4 regions of the Pseudoxanthobacter sp. M-2 genome follow, and region 3 is predicted to be linked to each of the others. Evidence: predicted binding sites of a transcription regulator. Region 3 holds the regulator's gene; each other region holds the start of a gene.
What was found. Region 3 encodes PhoB, which activates phosphate uptake and scavenging genes when phosphate is short. Its sites were predicted from a motif close to TGTCATNNANCTGTCAT; they were not measured.
Positions count from the first base shown of each region.

Region 1: a site for PhoB is predicted at 1,629-1,645, ahead of RUR49_RS09755 (PhoX family protein). Genes of this name have one in related genera too.
Region 2: a site for PhoB is predicted at 1,317-1,333, ahead of RUR49_RS07610 (putative 2-aminoethylphosphonate ABC transporter substrate-binding protein). Genes of this name have one in related genera too.
Region 4: a site for PhoB is predicted at 1,337-1,353, ahead of RUR49_RS13440 (alkaline phosphatase D family protein). Genes of this name have one in related genera too.

Region 1 is NZ_JAWDIR010000011.1:1,021,930-1,025,172, forward strand. Features, by position in the region: gene RUR49_RS09755 (PhoX family protein) at 1-1,552, opposite strand, end outside; gene RUR49_RS09760 (class I SAM-dependent methyltransferase) at 1,788-2,465, shown strand; gene glnA (type I glutamate--ammonia ligase) at 2,530-3,243, opposite strand, start outside.
Region 2 is NZ_JAWDIR010000011.1:544,882-548,124, reverse strand. Features, by position in the region: gene RUR49_RS07615 (putative 2-aminoethylphosphonate ABC transporter ATP-binding protein) at 1-18, opposite strand, end outside; gene RUR49_RS07610 (putative 2-aminoethylphosphonate ABC transporter substrate-binding protein) at 126-1,148, opposite strand; gene RUR49_RS07605 (trimeric intracellular cation channel family protein) at 1,698-2,360, shown strand; gene RUR49_RS07600 (fatty acid desaturase) at 2,542-3,243, shown strand, end outside.
Region 3 is NZ_JAWDIR010000011.1:232,111-235,353, forward strand. Features, by position in the region: gene phaZ (polyhydroxyalkanoate depolymerase) at 1-655, shown strand, start outside; gene RUR49_RS06130 (DUF2852 domain-containing protein) at 786-1,208, shown strand; gene phoB (phosphate regulon transcriptional regulator PhoB) at 1,323-2,027, opposite strand; gene phoU (phosphate signaling complex protein PhoU) at 2,066-2,782, opposite strand; gene pstB (phosphate ABC transporter ATP-binding protein PstB) at 2,823-3,243, opposite strand, start outside.
Region 4 is NZ_JAWDIR010000022.1:382,803-386,045, reverse strand. Features, by position in the region: gene pobA (4-hydroxybenzoate 3-monooxygenase) at 142-1,314, shown strand; gene RUR49_RS13440 (alkaline phosphatase D family protein) at 1,541-3,142, shown strand; gene RUR49_RS13435 (sugar phosphate isomerase/epimerase family protein) at 3,240-3,243, opposite strand, start outside.

The DNA.
Region 1 (3,243 bases), 790 kb from region 3:
GGTCGCCGCACTGCACCAGCACCTCCCAGCGATAGGTCGAGGCGGTGTGGTCCTCGTCGACCGGCATCATCTCGATGATGTGGCCGAAGGCGTTCTTCGGGCGCGGGTTGGCCGCATCGACCTGATCGCTCTCGCGGCGGGTGTTGTTGGTCAGCATGACGTAGACGGCGTGCGACTGCGGGTTGATCGCGGTGCCTTCCGGCCGGTCCATCTTGGTGGCGCCGACGAGATCGGCGGCGCGGCGCGTCTCGATCAGCACGTCGGCCTGCGAGGCAAAGCCGTTCTCGGCGGTCAGCGGGCCCTCGCCGAAGACGAGCGGCAGCCAGGTGAGGGTGCCGTCGGCGTCGTAGCGGGCGGCTGACAGGGTGCCCTCGTCCAGGAGGTCGAGGTTCGCCTCGCGGCTCGCCGCGTCATAGGGGCGGGCGGTGACGAAGCGGTAGACGTAGTCGAAGCGCTCGTCGTCGCCCATGTAGACGACGACGCGGCCGTCCTTGTTGACGATCGAGGCGGCGCCCTCGTGCTTGTAGCGGCCGAGCGCGGTGCGCTTCTTCGGCACGGCGTTCGGATCGAACGGATCGATCTCGACGACCCAGCCGAAGCGGTTCGGCTCGTTCGGCTCCTTCGAGACGTCGAAACGGTCGTAATAGTCGGACCACGCATACCAGCGGCCGGGGACGCCGTAGCGCTTGCCGGCGGCCGCCTCCGGGCTGTTCTCGGCGTACTGGCCGCCGAAGTAGCCGTTGAAGTTCTCCTCGCAGGTCAGCCACGTGCCCCACGGCGTGATGCCGCCGGCGCAGTTGTTGAGCATGCCGAGGACCTTCGTGCCGGTCGCGTCGGCGCTGGTCTTCAGGCGGTCTGAGCCGGCCGCCGGGCCGGTCATCTCGGATGGCGTCAGGCCGGTGATGCGGCGGGCGTAGCGGGAATTCGGCACGACGCGCCACTTGCCGTCGACCTTCTCCACCTCGAGGATCGAGCCACCGTGGGCGGCGATCTCGATGTCGACGAGGTCCTTCGTCATGTCCTTGAACAGGACTTCCTTGTCGTCCTGCGGCTTCAGGCCGGGGAACATCAGTTCCTCGATCGTGTACTCGTGATTGATCACGAGCAGCCCGTGTGCGCTCGGGTCGGCAGCGTCGGGCATCGGGATGTAGCCGATGTAATCGTTGTTGTAGCCGAACTGCTTCTCCTGGGCGGCGGCCGTCTGGTTGCGCACGTCGAAGGCCGGCGCGTCCGGAACGACGGCGTCGCCCCAGCGGATCAGCACGTCGGCGTCATAGCCCGGAGCGACGTGGTCGCGCTCGTCGACACCGGCGGCGACCTCGTCGAAGACGAAGCTCGGGGTGGCGGCGCGGGCCTCGCTGGCAGCCATCAGCGCCAGCGGGCTGACGGTGGCGGCGATGGCGGAGACGGCGAGCGAGCCCTTCAGGAAGCCGCGGCGGGAGAAGCGGAGCGCGATGATGTCGCCCATCGTCGGATTGGCGGACACGTTGCGGCCGGCGTCCTCGGACACCTCATAGGCCTGCGCGCGCGACAGCGGGCGATGCTCGGTCATCGGTGCTCTCCTGGTCGAAAGGGGTGGGGACCGGCGGCGACGCCACGGCCCTCTGAACTCGACTTAGAAGAGTTCGATGTAACTCCGGTGACAGTGGGGAGGCCAGACGCCGTGTCGTTTGGTCCCTCTCACGGCGGCGCGCGCGGTGGCCGACGCTGCGCCCTCGGTGATGTCGCTGGGTGTTATGATGTAACATGAGGGCGAGCCGAGCTGCACGAGCGCGAAGGACCACGCATTGAAGCCATTTTCCGATCCGGACGCCGTCGCGCGCTATGCCGACAACACCGCACGGCTGGTGCCGGGCCTTCGGGACCTGCAGCGGATGGCCGGCCTGTTGCTCGCGGAGCGCTGCGGCGATGGTGCCCGCGTGCTGGTGATCGGCGCCGGGGGCGGGCTCGAACTCAGGTGCTTTGCAGAGATGCAGCCGGACTGGAGCTTCGACGGGGTCGACCCGTCGGCCGAGATGCTGAAGGTGGCGGCGGCGACCCTCGGCGATTTCGGCGGGCGGGTGCGCCTGCACGAAGGGTACACGGAGGATGCTCCCGAGGGGCCGTTCGACGGCGCGGCGTCCCTCCTGACGTTCCACTTCATCGCGCGCGAGGACCGAGCGCGGACGCTGGCCGAGATCCACCGGCGCCTGAAGCCCGGGGCGCCCTTCGTCGTCGCGCACCATAGTTTCCCGCAGGGCGAGGCCGACAAGGCGCTGTGGCTGTCGCGCTACGCCGCATTCGCCGTGGCTTCGGGTGTGCCGGCCTCGCACGCCGGAAAGGCGGGCGAGGCGATCGGCGAGCGGCTGCCGATCCTGTCGCCTGAGGAGGAGGAAGCGACGCTGGCAGCGGCGGGGTTCGTCGACGTCCAGCTCTTCTATGCGGCGTTCTCCTTCCGCGGCTGGGTCGCCCGCAAGGCAGGGTAGAGACCCGCCCAAACGAAAACGGGGCGCCGAAGCGCCCCGCAGTCGTTCGTCCGAGACCGGACCGTCAGCCGGAGTAGTACATGTCGTACTCGACCGGGTGCGGCGTCATCTCGTAGCGCATGTTCTCTTCCATCTTCAGATCGATGTAGGCGTCGATCTGGTCGTCGTCGAACACGCCGCCGGCCTTCAGGAAGTCGCGATCGGCGTCGAGCGAGGCGAGCGCCTCGCGCAAGCTGCCGCACACCGTCGGGATCTGCTTCAGCTCTTCCGGCGGCAGGTCGTAGAGGTTCTTGTCCATCGCCTCGCCGGGATGGAGCTTGTTCTTGATGCCGTCGAGGCCGGCCATCAGCATCGCCGTGAAGGCGAGGTAGGGGTTCGCCAGCGGATCGGGGAAGCGGACCTCGACGCGCTTGGCCTTCGGCGACGTCGTGTAGGGGATGCGGCACGAGGCGGAGCGGTTGCGCGCCGAGTAGGCGAGCAGCACCGGCGCCTCGTAGCCCGGCACGAGCCGCTTGTAGGAGTTGGTCGACGGGTTGGTGAAGGCGTTGATCGCCTTGGCGTGCTTCAGGATGCCGCCGATGTAGTAGAGGCAGCTCTCCGACAGGTCGGCGTACTGGTTGCCGGCGAACTGCGGCTTGCCGTCCTTCCAGATCGACTGGTGCACGTGCATGCCCGAGCCGTTGTCACCGAAGACCGGCTTCGGCATGAACGTCGCCGTCTTGCCGTAGGCGTTGGCGACCTGGTGGACGACGTACTTGTAGATCTGGATCTTGTCGGC
Region 2 (3,243 bases), 310 kb from region 3:
TGCGGATCTGTCGAGCAAGGCGGCGACCTCCGGCAGGCTCCGAAAGCATCGACCGGCCGGAGAACCCGGCCGGTCGTGAGGGTGCACGCAGCGCTTGCGGCGCTGCGATCAGCCTTGCGGCGCGATCACTTCGGCTCGGACTTGCCGTCGTAGCGCTTCGTCCACTCGGCGAGGATGCGCTCGCGGTTCTCGGCCGCCCAGGCGAAGTCGGTCTTGATCAGCATCGCCTCGACGTCGCCCGGCATGTACTCGAGCTTCTCGGCGATGCCCGGCAGCGCGACGATGGCGTAGCTCTGGGCGTAGAGCTTGTTCGCCTCCGGCGTCACGGCCCAGTCGGCGACCTTCTTGGCGGCTTCCGGATGCTTCGTCGTCGCCATGACGGCGGTCGCCTCCATGTCCCAGCCGAGACCCTCGGAGGGGAGCACGATGTCGATCGGCGCGCCGTCCTTCTTCGTCTTGTTGGCGCGATACTCGAACGAGAGGCCGACGACGTACTCGCCGGCGCCCGCCTGGCGGCAGGGCTTCGAGCCGGAGTGGGTGTAGCTCGCGACGTTCTTGTCGAGGGCGTCCATGAAGGCCCAGCCCTTCTCTTCGCCGAAGAGCTGCAGCCAGGCCGAGACCATCAGGTAGCCGGTGCCCGAGGAGGCCGGGTTCGGCATGGTGATCTGGCCCTGGTAGGCCGGGTCGGTGAGGTCGGCCCAGGAGGTCGGCACCTTCAGCTCGCGCTTCTCGGCTTCGACGGTGTTGAAGCAGACGGCTGAGGCCCAGACGTCCATGCCGACCCACGCCGGCGGGTTCGCCGGATCGCGCATCGTCGGCTTCACGGCCTCGAGACCGACCGGCGCGTAGGGCATCAGCATGCCCTCTTTCTCCAGCAGCATCAGCGAGGTGGCGGCGAGGCCCATGACGACGTCGGCGCGCGGGTTCGCCTTCTCGGCGAGCAGCTTGGCGGTGACGATGCCGGTCGAGTCGCGGACGAACCGCACGTCGACGTCCGGATGCGCCGCCTCGAGCGCGGCCTCGTAGGCCTTCAGCTGATCGGCCTCGATCGCCGTGTAGACAAGCACCTCGGTGGCCGAAATGGCCGGACCGACGGCCGATGCGGCAAGAATGACGGCGGCTGCGGATGTCAGAATGTGCGTGCGCATGTGGCTTCCTGCGATGCAAGACGTCGGACGGCAAACCCGTGATCTCTACGGGTTTGCTTCTGATGGCGAGGAACAACGTCGAGACAAGTCCGACTGATCAAGACTATTTCGACCGGCAGCCACAACGAATAAACCAATACGGCGCCACTCGTCGGATAGCATCGGTAGATGAAGCCTGGATGACGGTTCTGTCACGGTCGGACTCGGCCGCGGCAGCCCCACGGCGAGAGCAGGGGGATGGCCGAGACCGGCCGTCCGTGCGGCGGCGTCACGGATGGCTTGCCACACCGCCATCGGCCGGCGGCCGAGATGGCGGGGTGACCCGGCCCGCGACGGCGCGGCAGGAGAGCCGGCGCTTGTCCCGGCGGACATCCCGCGCATCCTGTCCAGCGCCCCGGGGGGTGGTCTCGACGGAAGTCCTGTGAAAGATGCGCGCTGACCGGGCCGAACCGGCGCCGACGCGGTCACGGGTGGCTGCCGGGTCCCGGCCGTGGTCGAACGTGTTTCGTCGCGGCCCCGGCTGGCCGCTGGACCGGAGGTCCCGCCGTGGTGACGGACAGCAGCGCCCTGCCGATCGTCCTGATTGCCCTGATGTATTTCGGGGACATGGTCTTCGCCTTCAGCGGTGCCGTCGTCGCCGGACGGCACCGCATGGACCTTCTTGGGATCGTGCTGATCGGGATCGTCACCGGGATCGGCGGCGGCACGCTGCGCGACGTGCTGCTCGGCAACCCGGTCTGGTGGGTCCACAATCCGCTCGAGCTCGTCCTCTGCGCGGCGACGGCCTTCGCCGCCTACTTCATCCGCGGCGTGCCCGGCGGCCGCGAGGACGCAGCCGCCTGGGCAGACGCCATCGGGCTTTCCGCCTTCGCCGTGGTCGGCGCACATATCGCACTGGCGGCCGGGGCATCGGCGGTGACGGCGGCGTTCCTCGGCATGGTGACGGCCACCGGCGGTGGCCTGATCCGCGATCTCCTGACCCAGACCCGGCCGATGATCCTGAGCAGCGACCTCTATGCCACCGCCGCCCTCGTCGGTGCGGCCGCCTACGTGCTTCTGGCGGGCCATCTCCTGGCCCCGCAGGTCGCCGCCTTCGCGGCCTTTGCCCTCGCCTTTGCGGTCAGGGCGGCGGCGATGAAGTTCCACATCCGCTTCGGCGTCATGGGGGAACCGATCATCACGACGCGCCGTCGGGCCGATCCGCCGTCCTGACCCGTCGGGTGACGGCCGCACCGCCGCCGGCGAGGCGCGAACCGAGTCCGGCGGGCGAGCGGGCAGCCGGCCCGCTGCCACAGACCTGCAACACTCAAGCGATTTCGCCGCGCCGCGGCCCCTCCCCCTTGCGCCGGCCGTGCGGCTCTGCAAGCTGGCGGCAGGGGAAATCGAAAATCACATGGACATGTCCAAGAGCGCTGCCCGGCGTTCGCGCCGTCCTGCCGTCGAGTGGCCGACGGTCGGTGTCGCCGTCGCCATCTATGGTGCCTGGCTCCTTCTCACCGTCTTCTGGGAGGCGCTGCCGCTGTGGCTGCTGGTGCCGCTCGGGGCCTGGTTCGTCGCCTGGCAGTCCTCGCTGCAGCACGAGGCGATGCACGGCCACCCGACGCTGAACCGCACCCTCAACACCGCCCTCGCCTGGCCGCCGCTGTCGCTCTGGCTGCCCTATCCGGTGTACCGGCTGCAGCACCTGCGCCACCACCGCGACGAGCACCTGACCGACCCGCTGGAAGACCCGGAATCGGCCTACTTCACACCGGCGATGTGGGCGCGGATGCCGACCCCGGTTCGGCTCATCATGCGGTTCAACATGACGCTGATCGGCCGGCTCACCATCGGTCCGGCGATCATGATCGGCTTCTTCCTCGCCGACGAGGTGAAGCGCGTCATCGCCGGCGAGCCCGGCCGGCGGGCGATCTGGGCGTGGCACCTCGTCGGCGTCGCCGCGGTGCTCGTCTGGGTGGTGGCGATCTGCGGGATGCCGCTCTGGCTCTATCTCGTCGGCTTCGTCTATGCCGGCACGGCGCTCACCCGGCTGCGCTCGTTCGCGGAACACCGCTTTGCCGACCAGCCGGAGAAGCGCACCGCGATCGTCGAGAAC
Region 3 (3,243 bases):
GCGGCCGCGGCGGGCGTCGCCGGCCAAGGTTGTCCAGGCAGCGCCGGCGAGTGCCGAGGCGCCGAAGCCGCCGTCGAGCAAGGCTCCGTCGACCGGGACCGCGCCGGCGAGAGCGTCCGTCGCCGAGGCGAACGGCGCGAAGGCCCATGGTGCGGCGGCCAACGGTGCGAAGCCCAACGGTGCAATGCCCAACGGTGCGACGGCCAACGGTGCAAAGGTCGCGACGACCCGGGGCGCGGAGCGCAAGCCATCGCCGGTGAAGGCCTCACCGAAGGCGGAGACGGCCAAGGCCGCGCCCGCCAAGCCAGCCGCCGAGCCCGCTGCCAGGGCCGCCGCCAAGCCTGCCGCTGCCAAAGCGGCCGCCGCCAAGCCTGCCAAGGCCGCGGCAGCGAAGCCTCGTGCGGTGAAGGCGGCGACGCTGTCGGAGATCGTGCTGAAGAAGCCGGCCGGAAACCCGGACGACCTCACCCGCATTCGCGGCATCGGCGCCAAGCTCGCCGAGACGCTGCACGGGCTCGGCATCTTCCACTTCTCGCAGCTGTCGGCGCTGAGCGCCAAGGCGGCCGAGGAACTCGATGCCAAGCTGTCGTTCCCCGGCCGCATCCGGCGCGACGACTGGATCGGCCAGGCGAAGGCGCTCGCCGGCGGCGCCTGAGGCCGCGCCGTCCCTGCGAGGCGGACACGCGGCTACCCCGCGCGTCCGATTTCGATGGTCGCTCCTCTTGTAGAGGAGCCGTGGCCTTCCCAAATCCTTGCCTGTATTCGTGAGGAGGACCACAGAGACCATGACCAACACTCTTGCACTCCGGCCGGGTTGGACGCCGCTCACCATCGGCTTGATGGTGCTCGGGTTCATCGTGTTCTGGCCGCTCGGATTCGCCATGCTGGCCTACATCTTGTGGGGCGATCGCCTGCACAGGATGGCGAGCGATGCCGGCGAGAGCTTCCGGGCGAATGGTTGGGGCTGCGCGGGCTCCCGCTCGATGCGCACCGCCGCAACCAGCTTCTCGGCCACCGGTAACGTCGCCTTCGACGAGTATCGCAAGCGCGAGATCGAGCGGATCGAGGCCGAGCGCCGCAAGCTCGACGAGATGCGCGCGGAGTTCGACAGCTACCTCGCGGAGCTGCGCCGGGCGAAGGACAAGGAAGAGTTCGACCGCTTCATGTCCGATCGCGATCGGCGTGAGCGCGAGGGCGGCGCGGCCTGATCAGGCGCACACCCAGGTCGAACGACACCGGACGAAAACGACGCGGGGCGCCCCATGGGGCGCCCCGTTTGCATTTCGCCGCGGCTTAAGGCGGGGGAGGCGGGCGGACGGCCCTCAGCGGACGGCGGCGGCGGCGAACTGGTCGTCGAAGGCGTAGCCGGAGCCGCGGACGGTGCGGATCGGGTCCTTCGACTTGCCGCGGTTGACCGCCTTGCGCAGCCGGCCGATGTGGACGTCGACGGTGCGCTCGTCGACATAGACGTCGTGGCCCCAGACGCCGTCGAGGAGCTGCTCGCGCGAGAACACGCGGCCGGGCGACTGCATCAGGAACTCGAGCAGGCGGAACTCGGTCGGGCCGAGGTGGATCTCGCGGCCAGCGCGGCGGACGCGGTGGGTCTCGCGGTCGACCTCGATGTCGCCGCCCTTCAGCACCGTGCTGACCACCTCGGGCTTCGCCCGCCGCAGCATGGCGCGGACGCGGGCCATCAGTTCGGCGACGGAGAACGGCTTCACCACGTAGTCGTCGGCACCGGTGGCGAGGCCGCGGATGCGCTCGGCCTCCTCGCCGCGCGCCGTCAGCATGATGATCGGCAGCCGCGCCGTCTCCTCGCGGGCGCGCAGGCGCCGGCAGAGCTCGATGCCGGACAGGCCGGGCAGCATCCAGTCGAGCAGCAGGAGGTCGGGCTGCACCTCCATCAGGCGCACCTCGGCCTCGTCGCCGCGGTCGCAGGTCTCGACCGCGAAGCCCTCGGATTCGAGGTTGTAGCGGAGCAGCAGCGTCAGCGGCTCCTCATCCTCGACGATCATCACCTTCGGCATCGCCGCCATGCTGCGTCGGTCCAATCGGGGGTGGGCGGTCATCGCGTACCGAAGTCGGCGGGCGTCAGGCTCGATTCGTCGAGCTTCGGACGATCGTCGGCGAGCTGCTGCCCGGTCACCTGGTAGTAGACGTTCTCGGCGATGTTGGTGGCGTGGTCACCGATGCGCTCGATGTTCTTCGCGCAGAAGAGCAGGTGCGTGCAGAAGGTGATGTTGCGCGGATCCTCCATCATGTAGGTGAGGAGCTCGCGGAACAGCGAGGTGTACATCTGGTCGATCTCGTTGTCGCGGTCGCGGATGGCGAGCGCGGAGGCGGCGTCCTTGCCGGTGTAGGCGTCGATGACGGCCTTCACCTGCTCGAGCGCGATCTCGGAGATGTGCTCGACGCCGAGGGCGAGCCGCTTCGGGTGGAAGTGGCCGTCGATGGCGGCGACGCGCTTGGCGATGTTCTTGGCGAGGTCGCCGATGCGCTCCATGTCGATGGAGACGCGCAGCGCGGTGACGACGTCGCGCAGGTCGCGGGCCATCGGCTGGCGGCGCGCGATCAGGCTGATGGTCTCCTCCTCGACCCGCCGCTGCAGGGCGTCGAGGCGCAGGTCGGTGGCGATCACCGACTGGGCGAGGTGGGTATCGACCCGCACCAGCGCGGTCACGGCATCGACGAGCATGCGCTCGGCGAGCCCGCCCATCTCGGCGATGGTGCCGGCGATGCCGGTGAGCTCGTCGTCATAGGCTGCAACGATGTGCTCGGACATATCTGTTTACTCCCCGCGCCCGGACCCGTGCGCCGCCGGCTCAGCCGAAGCGGCCCGTGATGTAGTCCTGGGTGCGCCGTTCCTTCGGATTGGTGAAGATCATGTCGGTCGGCCCCTCCTCGACGAGATCGCCGAGGTGGAAGAAGGCCGTCTTCTGCGAGACGCGTGCCGCCTGCTGCATCGAGTGGGTGACGATGACGATGGTGAAGTTCTCACGCAGTTCGTCGATCAGTTCCTCGATGCGGGCGGTGGCGATCGGGTCGAGGGCCGAGCAGGGCTCGTCCATCAGGATCACCTCGGGGCCCACCGCGATGGCGCGGGCGATGCAGAGGCGCTGCTGCTGGCCGCCCGACAGGCCGGTGCCGGACTCGTTCAGCCGGTCCTTCACCTCCTCGAACAGGCCCGCCTTGCGCAGGCTCGAGGCGACGATGTCGTCGAGCTCGGACTTCGAGGCGGCGATG
Region 4 (3,243 bases), on a different contig from region 3:
GGCGGCCCGGACGTCCGGGCGCTCGAAAAGTCCAAGTCTGCGCCGGCTTCGTGCATGGCGACGCCCGTTCCCTTGCGCCACAGTCGCCTCGATGGTGACCCCGACGGGTCGCGTGTCGGGAGGCAAAAATCCATGCGCAAGCTGCGCACCCAGGTCGGCATCGTCGGCGCCGGTCCCGCCGGCCTCGTGCTCGGCGAGCTGCTCGCCCGCGCCGGCATCGAGGCGGTGATCGTCGAGCGCCACGATCGCCCCTACATCGAGGAGCGCATCCGCGCCGGCGTCATCGAGCATTGGGCGGCAGCCCTCCTCGACGAGCTCGGCCTCGGCGCCCGCCTGCGCCGCGAGGGCCTCGCCCACCACGGCATCGAGCTGCGCTTCGCCGGCCGCGGCCACCGCATCGACTTCCCCTCGCTCACCGGCGGCAAGGAGGTCGTCGTCTACGGCCAGCACGAGGTGGTGAAGGACGTCGTTGCCGCCCGCCTCGCCGCCGACCGGCCGCTGCTCTTCGAGGTGTCGGACACCCGGGTCGAGGGGATCGAGACCGATCGTCCGGTGATCCGCTTCGTCCACGAGGGCGAGGAGGTGGAGCTTTCCTGCGACTTCATCACCGGCTGCGACGGCTTCCACGGCATCTGCCGGCCCGCGATCCCCGCCGGCGTGCTGACAGCCTACGACCGCGTCTACCCGTTCGGCTGGCTCGGCATCCTCGCCGAGGCGCCGCCGTCGAGCGAGGAACTGATCTACGCCTGGAGCGAACGCGGATTTGCCCTCGCCTCGATGCGCTCGCCGACGATCACCCGCCTCTACGTGCAGTGCCCGCCCGACGACGATGTCGCCGCGTGGTCCGACGACCGCATCTGGGACGAACTGCACCGCCGGCTCGCGGCGCCGGGCTTCTCGCTGACCGAGGGGCCGGTGCTGCAGAAGTCGATCACCGCCATGCGCTCCTTCGTCGTCGAGCCGATGCGGCACGGGCGGCTGTTCCTCGCCGGCGACGCCGCCCACATCGTGCCGCCGACCGGGGCGAAGGGCATGAACCTCGCGCTCGCCGACGTGCTGGTGCTGTCGCGGGCGCTCGAGGCCTTCTACCAGGACGGCGGCACCGCCGGCCTCGACACTTATTCCGACACCTGCCTGCGGCGAATCTGGAAGGCACAGCGGTTCTCTTGGTGGATGACGTCGATGCTGCATCTGTTCGAGGACGACAGCGCCTTCGACCGCCGACGCCAGCTCGCCGAGCTCGACTACGTCACTTCGTCGACCGCCGCCGCCACCGCGCTTGCCGAGAACTATGTCGGGCTGCCGTTCGACTGAGCGCCCGCCGCGACGGCCCTACTGTCAAGAAGCTGTGATCGAACGGTTCTAGGGTTCGCTTGTCCCCGAGGCGCCCGCCGATTCGGTGGCGGTCCCGCCCCAGGCCCGCCGCCGCACGAAGACCCACCCTCCGTACCGACCCCGCCCGCCGGTCCGCCGCGACCCGCGGCCCGGGATGCGTGCGCCGCGGTGACAGCGGTCGCCTCCGCAACCCGCGGAGCCCTGCATGACCCGCCTCATCCTCGACCGCCCGCTCGACCGCCGCCGCCTGCTCGACATCTCCTGGAAGGCGTCCGCCGGCGCCATCGCGCTGTCGCTGATCCCCGGCGACGACCTCTTCGCCGCGCCCTCGCTCGGCACCAATCCGTTCACGCTCGGCGTCGCATCGGGCGACCCGACGCCGGACGGCATCGTGCTGTGGACACGCCTCGCCCCCGATCCCCTCGTCGGCGGCGGCATGCCCGCCCGCGGCGTCGGCGTCCGTTGGCGGATCGCTACCGATGCGGCCATGACCAACGTCGTGCAGGAGGGCAAGGCCTCGGCGCTGCCCGAGCTCGCCCATTCCGTCCACGTGGAGGTCACCGGCCTCCGGCCGCGCCGGCACTACTGGTACCAGTTCTCCTACGGCGCCGAGGAGGAGAGCCCGATCGGCCACTTCCGCACCGCGCCGGCGGCGACCGATCTCGTCGACGAGCTGCGCTTCGCGGCGATCACCTGCCAGAAGTGGGAGGAGGGCTACTACACGGTGCTGCGCGACGTCGCCGCCCAGAAGCTCGACGCCGTCTTCCACCTCGGCGACTACCTCTACGAGTACAGCCCGCTCGAGAACGTTCGCGGCGTCGTCCTCGACCCCGCCCGCTTCACCGGCGAGACGGTGACGCTCGCCCGCTACCGCGACCAGTACGCCCTCTACAAGATGGACGCCGACCTGCAGGCGGCTCACCACGCCCATCCGTTCGTCGTCATCTGGGACGATCACGAGGTGCAGAACGACTATTCCGGCCGCCACCCGGAATACAACCAGACGTCGCCGCAGGAGTTCGTCGTCCGCCGCGCCGCGGGCTACCAGGCCTTCTACGAGCACATGCCGATCCGCGCCAAGCCGCAGGTCGACAAGAACAACCACCTGCGCATCTACCGCAGCCTGCGCTATGGCCGCTCGGCCGAGTTCATCATGCTCGACGACCGCCAGTACCGCTCCGACAACCCCTGCGGCGATGGCGAATCCGCCCGCTGCGAGGGCGCCTTCGACCCGAAGGTGACGATGCTCGGCGCCGGCCAGGAGGCGTGGCTGCAGAAGACGCTCGCCAAATCCGACGCCGAGTGGACGTTCATCGCCCAGCAGCTCCTCGTCGCCGAGCTCGAGCACGACTCGAGCCCGACCGTCGACCGCTTCTGGAACGACGCCTGGGACGGCTATCCCGGCGCCCGCGACCGCCTGCTCGGCACCATCGTCGACACCAAGGTGCGCAACCCGGTGATCCTCACCGGTGACTGGCACTCGACCTTCGTCAACGACATCAAGCGCGACTTCTCGAAGGACTACTCGAAGCTCGTCGCCACCGAGTTCGTCACGCCGGCGATCACCAGCGGCGGCGACGGCACGCCGTATGGGCCCTACTACGCGCCGATGATCCCGAACAACCAGCACATCCGCTACTATGACGGCGATCGTCGCGGCTACTTCCTGATGAAGCTCGGCCGTGACCGTCTCGATGCGGAGTTGCGGATGGTGACGAAGGTCGAGACGCCGGACGGCACGCCCTACAAGGCGGCCCGCTTCGTCGTCGAGAACGGCCGCCCCGGCGCCTACGTCGAGCGCATCTGACAGGTCGTTTCAGCAGCCGGAACGGCGATCGGGGGCAGCTCGCACTGCCCCCGATCATTTGCGCCAAAGCCGATGCGTGGTCGTACTGCGCCGTCGCTCAG